2 linked regions of the Panacibacter microcysteis genome follow. The protein of the gene in region 1 binds, or shares a complex with, the protein of each later gene. Links are inferred from orthologs where the notes say so. Each region holds a gene or a part of one and is shown on either strand. Other genes may lie near its edges.

Evidence for each region.
Region 2: rny (region 1) and pfkA share a complex: the UniProt entries of both Bacillus subtilis proteins name them as parts of the possible RNA degradosome complex. The link is inferred for Panacibacter microcysteis from one-to-one orthologs.

What each region holds. Positions count from the first base shown.
Region 1 is NZ_JADWYR010000001.1:1,939,903-1,943,150, forward strand. What follows is about bases 273-3,185. They hold rny (ribonuclease Y), read left to right. Parts: upstream 273-902; coding sequence 903-2,468; downstream 2,469-3,185. Other genes in these bases: fmt (methionyl-tRNA formyltransferase), read left to right, coding at 273-554; rplS (50S ribosomal protein L19), read left to right, coding at 2,537-2,887; I5907_RS07845 (S9 family peptidase), read right to left, coding at 3,163-3,185. Also shown: more of fmt, read left to right, coding at 1-272; more of I5907_RS07845, read right to left, coding at 3,186-3,248. UniProt on the Bacillus subtilis protein: Endoribonuclease that initiates mRNA decay. Initiates the decay of all SAM-dependent riboswitches, such as yitJ riboswitch. Involved in processing of the gapA operon mRNA, it cleaves between cggR and gapA.
Region 2 is NZ_JADWYR010000002.1:1,731,662-1,734,827, forward strand. What follows is about bases 63-2,893. They hold pfkA (6-phosphofructokinase), read left to right. Parts: upstream 63-901; coding sequence 902-1,885; downstream 1,886-2,893. Other genes in these bases: surE (5'/3'-nucleotidase SurE), read left to right, coding at 63-74; I5907_RS19165 (hypothetical protein), read left to right, coding at 76-366; pyk (pyruvate kinase), read left to right, coding at 1,927-2,893. In the rest of the region: more of surE, read left to right, coding at 1-62; more of pyk, read left to right, coding at 2,894-3,166. UniProt on the Bacillus subtilis protein: Catalyzes the phosphorylation of D-fructose 6-phosphate to fructose 1,6-bisphosphate by ATP, the first committing step of glycolysis.

The sequences.
Region 1 (3,248 bases):
ACTGGGCAATTATAAATGGTGAAAAAGAAACTGGCGTAACAACTTTCAAACTGCAACACGAAATTGATACTGGTAATATTTTGCTGCAAAGAACCATTCCTATACATGAAAATGAAACCGCAGGAGAGTTACATGATAAAATGAAAGAGGTTGGAGCAGCCCTGTTGGTAGAAACAATACAAAAACTGGCCGGTGGTAAGCTTGCAGAAGCACCTCAAAAGGTGGTAAGCAATGATCTGAAACATGCTCCTAAGCTTTTCACCGAAACATGTAAAATAGACTGGACTAAAAGTGTGGATGACATTCATAATTTAATAAGAGGGCTTTCGCCCTTTCCCGGAGCGTACACAATGCTAAATGGAAAAACTTTTAAAATTTATAAGTCGTCAAAAGAAAAGACAGTCTTAAACGATGCCGCAGGTAGTGTGACAACCGATCACAAAACCTACATAAAGTTTGCATGTAAGGATGGATACATTTATGCAAACGATATACAACTGGAAGGTAAAAAGAGGATGGCTGTACAGGATTTTTTGCGGGGGAATAAAGTGTAAAACATAAAAAAATTTCTCAAAGAATAAAAGCCCCGGACAGGGCTTTTATCAAAAGATTTCGGAAGAGGGATACATTTGAGTTTTGAAGGGGACGGTACTAAAAACGGACTGATTATATTAAGGCAAATCAGATACCATATTTAAATTTTATAATGTGTAATTATAAAACAAATTGTTATAAATATATTATTTCATAATGCTTCCGATAAGTGGAATTTCATTTCCATAATTTGGAATATACTAATCGATTGTTATTTTAATCCTTTAATTATCTTCGCAGATTACCGTTTATCTTGAGAATGATAAAGGTTATGACATCTAGAAAGAATTATTTAAAAACCCAAAAGCATGGATCAGAATGTTGTGTATATTATAATTGGTTTGATTGCACTGATTATAGGTATAGTTGCAGGTAAGTTTATTTTTGCGAAGAACACACAAAAGCAGGTAGATGACGCAAATGCGCAGGCTCAGAAAATAGTTTCAGAAGCAGAGTTGAAAGCAGAAACTATAAAAAAAGAGAAAATACTGGAGGCAAAAGAAAAGTTTGTACAATTAAAAGCAGAGCACGACAAGGAGGTTTTAGACCGGAACAGGAAAATGAGCGACGCTGAAAACCGGATTAAACAAAAAGAGATTGGCATCAATCAGAAAGATACCGCTCTTGACAAACAGATTCGCGAAAATGAAACAATTAAAGAAAACCTGAATCGCCAGATTGAAGTAGTTAACCAAAAGCGCAATGAGCTCGAAAAACACCAGGAAGAACATATTCGCCGCCTGGAAAAGATTGCCGGACTAACAGCAGACGAAGCAAAATCCCAGTTGGTGGAAAGCCTTAAGCATGAAGCCCAGACACAGGCGCTGGCGCTGCAGCAGGAAATTATTGAAGATGCAAGGCAGAAAGCTAATAAAGAAGCCAGGAAAATTATTATTCAATCCATTCAACGTACTGCAGCAGAGCAAACAATCGAAAACACCGTTACGGTCTTTAACCTCGAAAGCGACGAGATCAAAGGCCAGATCATCGGCCGCGAAGGACGTAATATCCGCGCAATTGAAGCTTCTACCGGGGTAGATCTTATTGTAGATGATACCCCAGAAGCAATCGTGCTCTCTTCATTTGACCCGCTTCGCCGTGAGATTGCACGGTTAAGTTTACAACGCCTCGTAGCAGATGGCCGTATTCACCCCGCACGTATAGAAGAAGTGGTTGAAAAAACCCGCAAACAACTCGAAGAGCAGGTAATGGAAATAGGAGAGCGGACAGTAATAGAATTAGGCATACACGGCTTACATAAAGAACTGGTAAGAATTGTAGGAAAAATGCGCTTTCGTTCTTCCTATGGGCAGAATCTGCTGATGCACAGCCGCGAAACAGCAAATCTTTGCGGTATTATGGCTGCAGAGCTGGGTCTTAATGTAAAGCTGGCTAAACGTGCAGGCCTGCTGCATGATATAGGCAAGGTGCCGGATGAAGAAACTGAGCTGAGCCACGCATTGCTCGGCGCAAAGCTTGCCGAAAAATATGGCGAAAACCCTGCAGTGGTAAATGCTATCGGCGCACACCACGATGAAATGGAAATGCAATATGTTATTTCACCCATCATACAGGCTTGCGATGCCATCAGCGGTGCACGGCCAGGCGCAAGGCGTGAAATAATGCAACAGTACATTCAACGTATAAAAGACCTCGAGAATCTTGCTATCGCATATCCTGGTGTGGAAAAAGCTTATGCCATACAGGCGGGCCGTGAGTTGCGTGTAATTGTTGAAGCCGATAAAGTTGGCGATGCAGACAGCGACAAACTGAGCTTCGAGATAGCACAAAAGATACAGACAGAAATGACCTATCCCGGTCAGATAAAGGTTACAGTGATCCGCGAAAAACGAGCGGTTAACGTAGCGAGGTAAAAAATTATAAATAAAGGCATTGAGTTAAGGTAAAACTCCTTACCTTTGCCGTCCTTAAATTTTAAGTCATGAACGCAGCAGTTCAATTTGTACACGAGCAGCTTACTGCAAAAAAAACATTTCCAAAGTTTAAAGCTGGTGACAATGTCACCGTTAACTATAAAATTGTGGAAGGTGGTAAAGAACGTATCCAGAGTTTTCGTGGAGACGTTGTGAAATTACAGGGTACAGGCGCTACGGCCACTTTTACTGTACGTAAAATATCTGATGGCGTGGGCGTAGAAAGGGTATTTCCTTTCTTTTCTCCAAACGTAGATTCTGTACAGTTAAATAAAGTAGGTAAAGTACGCCGTGCTAAATTGTACTACCTCAGAGGCCGTAGCGGTAAAAGCGCAAGAATCAAGGAAAAACGTATGTAGTTTTATCCCAAACATATTAGAGGCAGCAGTTTTTATTAAAACTGCTGCCTTTTTGTTTTTGTACCCGGCTGCATTACTACTATTAAGCTTTGGTTGCGTCGCACTCTTATGCGCTTTATTCTTTATTCAGCCATGTGAACCTGCATCTCTTATTAAAAGCTGGTCTAATGCCATAATGAAGACTGAACCTGAGTGCTCAATAGCATTATACAGTACAAGAGTGCGACGCAACGGAAGCTCAATGCTTAACTAAATGCCTGGCCCATCATTGCCTTTTATTGCAGGTATTTATTAAACCAGTTGATATAGTTTTTGTATTTAAAAACCTCGTAACTCGGAATATTTAAACCATGATTTTGTT
Region 2 (3,166 bases), on another replicon or contig:
TTGTACCGGTTCAGTTCGATCTTACACACTACGTTTTAAAAGAGAAATTAGAAAAAACCTTAATTACTAAATAGCTTGAAAAAAGATAGTATTATCACCGGTATTGTCATTGGCATTGTGGCCCCGTTTATCGGCATCTACCTTTTTTACCTCTGGAAGGCACGCTCTGCCCGGTTTGCAGATTTCCTGGATGTTGTCTTGCATACAGCCACGCTGCTTACCGCTGCCATCAGTTTCGCCTTGCTGGCCAACGCAGCAGCCTTTACTATCGCGCTCAATACAAAGAAAGACAAAACAGCAAAAGGCATTTTTGCCACCACGCTTGTTTTGGCTATACCCGCTATTTTATATAAAATTTTTGGTTAGTTGCCCGGCTTATGCACGTTGTAGCATCGCCTGTTGCGTCGCACTCTTGTGCGGTATATCGCTATGCAGCAGCGCTCAGCGGCCAGGCTGCACAACACAATTATTACTGTTCAGTATCGGCACAGGCTAAAAAGAATAAAGCTCCGGTGAAGGAGCTTTAAATTCGATGACTGACTTTTAGGATGGTTTTGGATATTGGAAATTAACTTTCGGATATTGGACCTTTGGATTTCAAGTATGACATAAAATTAGCATCATAAACGGTTATGCAAAATATTTTTGAAACAAATAAATATCCGAATCAGACATTATGTGTCTTTATTGGATATAAAAGACCTGAAACAGGATTAAGTTTTCATAAAAAGTTTTAATTCGTTATACACTGCTGCTCCGTTTAAATGAACCGAAATTTTATTCCCTTTCTTATTTTATCAGCAAATCCTTACTTTCGTGCCCTGTTGGTGAGTAAAACTCATTTAACGAATTGCCTGCCTCTGTAGAATTTATTTAACAGAATGATTTTTATTTTGATACAATGTCAAAACCAGTAACTAAAATCGGGGTTTTAACCTCAGGAGGCGATTCTCCGGGAATGAATGCAGCCATAAGAGCAGCAGTAAGAACAGCCCTCTATTACGGATTGGAAGTGTATGGAATTTACCGCGGATATAATGGTATGATCGAAGATGAAATTGTGAAGATGGATTCAAGATCGGTGGCCAATATTATTCAAAGGGGCGGAACAATTCTTAAAACAGCCAGGAGCAAAGAGTTTTATAACGAAGAAGGCCGTAAAAAAGCTTATGCAAATCTTGTTAAACGCGGCATAGATGGCCTGGTAGTAATTGGGGGCAACGGCAGTTTTACAGGCGCTTACAAGCTTAGCCAGGAGTTCGGATTACCCTGTGTAGCACTGCCCGGCACTATAGATAAAGATCTGTATGGTACCGATTTTACCATCGGTTTCGATACCGCTGTAAACACTGCGGTACAATGCATTGATAAAATACGCGATACTGCAGATGCACACGACCGCCTGTTCATCGTGGAAGTAATGGGCAGGCATGCAGGGTATATAGCCCTGCATAGCGGCATTGCAACCGGGGCAGAAAATATTCTTATTCCAGAAGAAGAGACCACCATTGAAGAAGTAATCACCTCTCTTTCGGAAAAAGAAAAACGGAAAAAACTGGTGAACCTAGTGGTGGTGGCAGAAGGTCATAGCAGTGGCGGTGCAAATGGTGTGGCGGAAATACTGAAACAACATTTACCCAATCTGGATACAAGGGTTACCATTCTTGGTCACATTCAGAGAGGCGGATCACCAACCTGCCTGGACCGTTTGATAGCAAGCCGTATGGGCTACCATGCTGTAGAAAGCCTGCTGGAAGGCAGGCACAATGTGATGGTAGGTATTCTGAACAATGCCATGCATTACACGCCTATAGAAATTGCCATAAGAGAAAAACAAAGATTGGGAGACGACTGGATGAAAATGGTAAAAATACTTGCCAGCTAATCGTCCCGGTTATTCCTTTACATAAAACATTGCTTTAAAGTATGTCAGACAACATTACCAAGTACCTGCACAAAGAGATGGATAAGGAAGCAGGTATTCAGCACGCATTTCACCGAACCAAGATCGTTGCAACGGTGGGACCTTCATGTGATACGTATGATAAACTGCTTGAGCTTGTAAAAGCAGGGGTAAACGTATTCCGCCTGAATTTTTCACATGGTACACATGAAGACAAGGCCAGGATTATTGAGCATATCAAACTGATTAACCAAAAAGAACCTTATAATATTGCCATCCTCGCAGACCTGCAGGGCCCTAAGCTACGCGTAGGAGACCTGGAAGGCGGTTCCCTTGAAATTAAAACAGGTGATATCCTCACTTTTACTTCTAAAGAAAAAGTGGTTGGCACTAAAGAAAAAATATACGTCTCCTACCCTGATCTGCATGCCGATGTAAAGGTGGGTGATAAAATATTGATCGACGATGGTAAACTTGAAGTGGTTGTTATTGAAATAACCCAGGCAGGTGATGTAAAAGTAGCAGTTACTTACGGTGGCACACTACTTCCAAAGAAAGGTGTTAACCTGCCTGATACTGATATCTCTTTGCCGGCCATGACAGAAAAAGACCTCGTGGATCTTGAATTCATTATTGCGCAGCAGGTTGACTGGATTGCATTATCGTTTGTACGCAAAGCCGAAGACATTATCAACCTTAAGAAAAAAGTGGCTGATGCCAATTGCTCCAGCAAGGTGATGTCTAAAATAGAAATGCCTTCTGCGCTAAAAGATCTTCGCAACATCATTATAGAATCAGATGGTATAATGGTGGCCCGTGGCGATCTTGGTGTTGAATTACCGGTGGAAAAAGTACCAGCGGCACAACGCGACATTATACGCAAGTGTATTCACCGCGCAAAGCCGGTAATCGTTGCTACTCAAATGATGGAAAGCATGATCGACCGCGTGAAACCAAACCGTAGTGAAATAACCGATGTTGCGAATGCAGTGCTTGAAGGTGCTGATGCAGTAATGCTCAGCGGCGAAACAGCCACCGGTAAACATCCTCCGCTTGTAGTAGAAACCATGCGCAAGATCATCATGGAAGTTGAAAAGACGGAATATCGTTACAACCGCGAAGAAGACCTGGTGCCACAGGCCAAATCACCTTCCTTTCTGAGTGATGCGATTTGCTACAATGCGTGCAAAATAGCAAGAGACGTAAATGCGGATGCGTTGGTAGGTATGACGCAAAGCGGTTATACAGGTTTTATACTAAGCA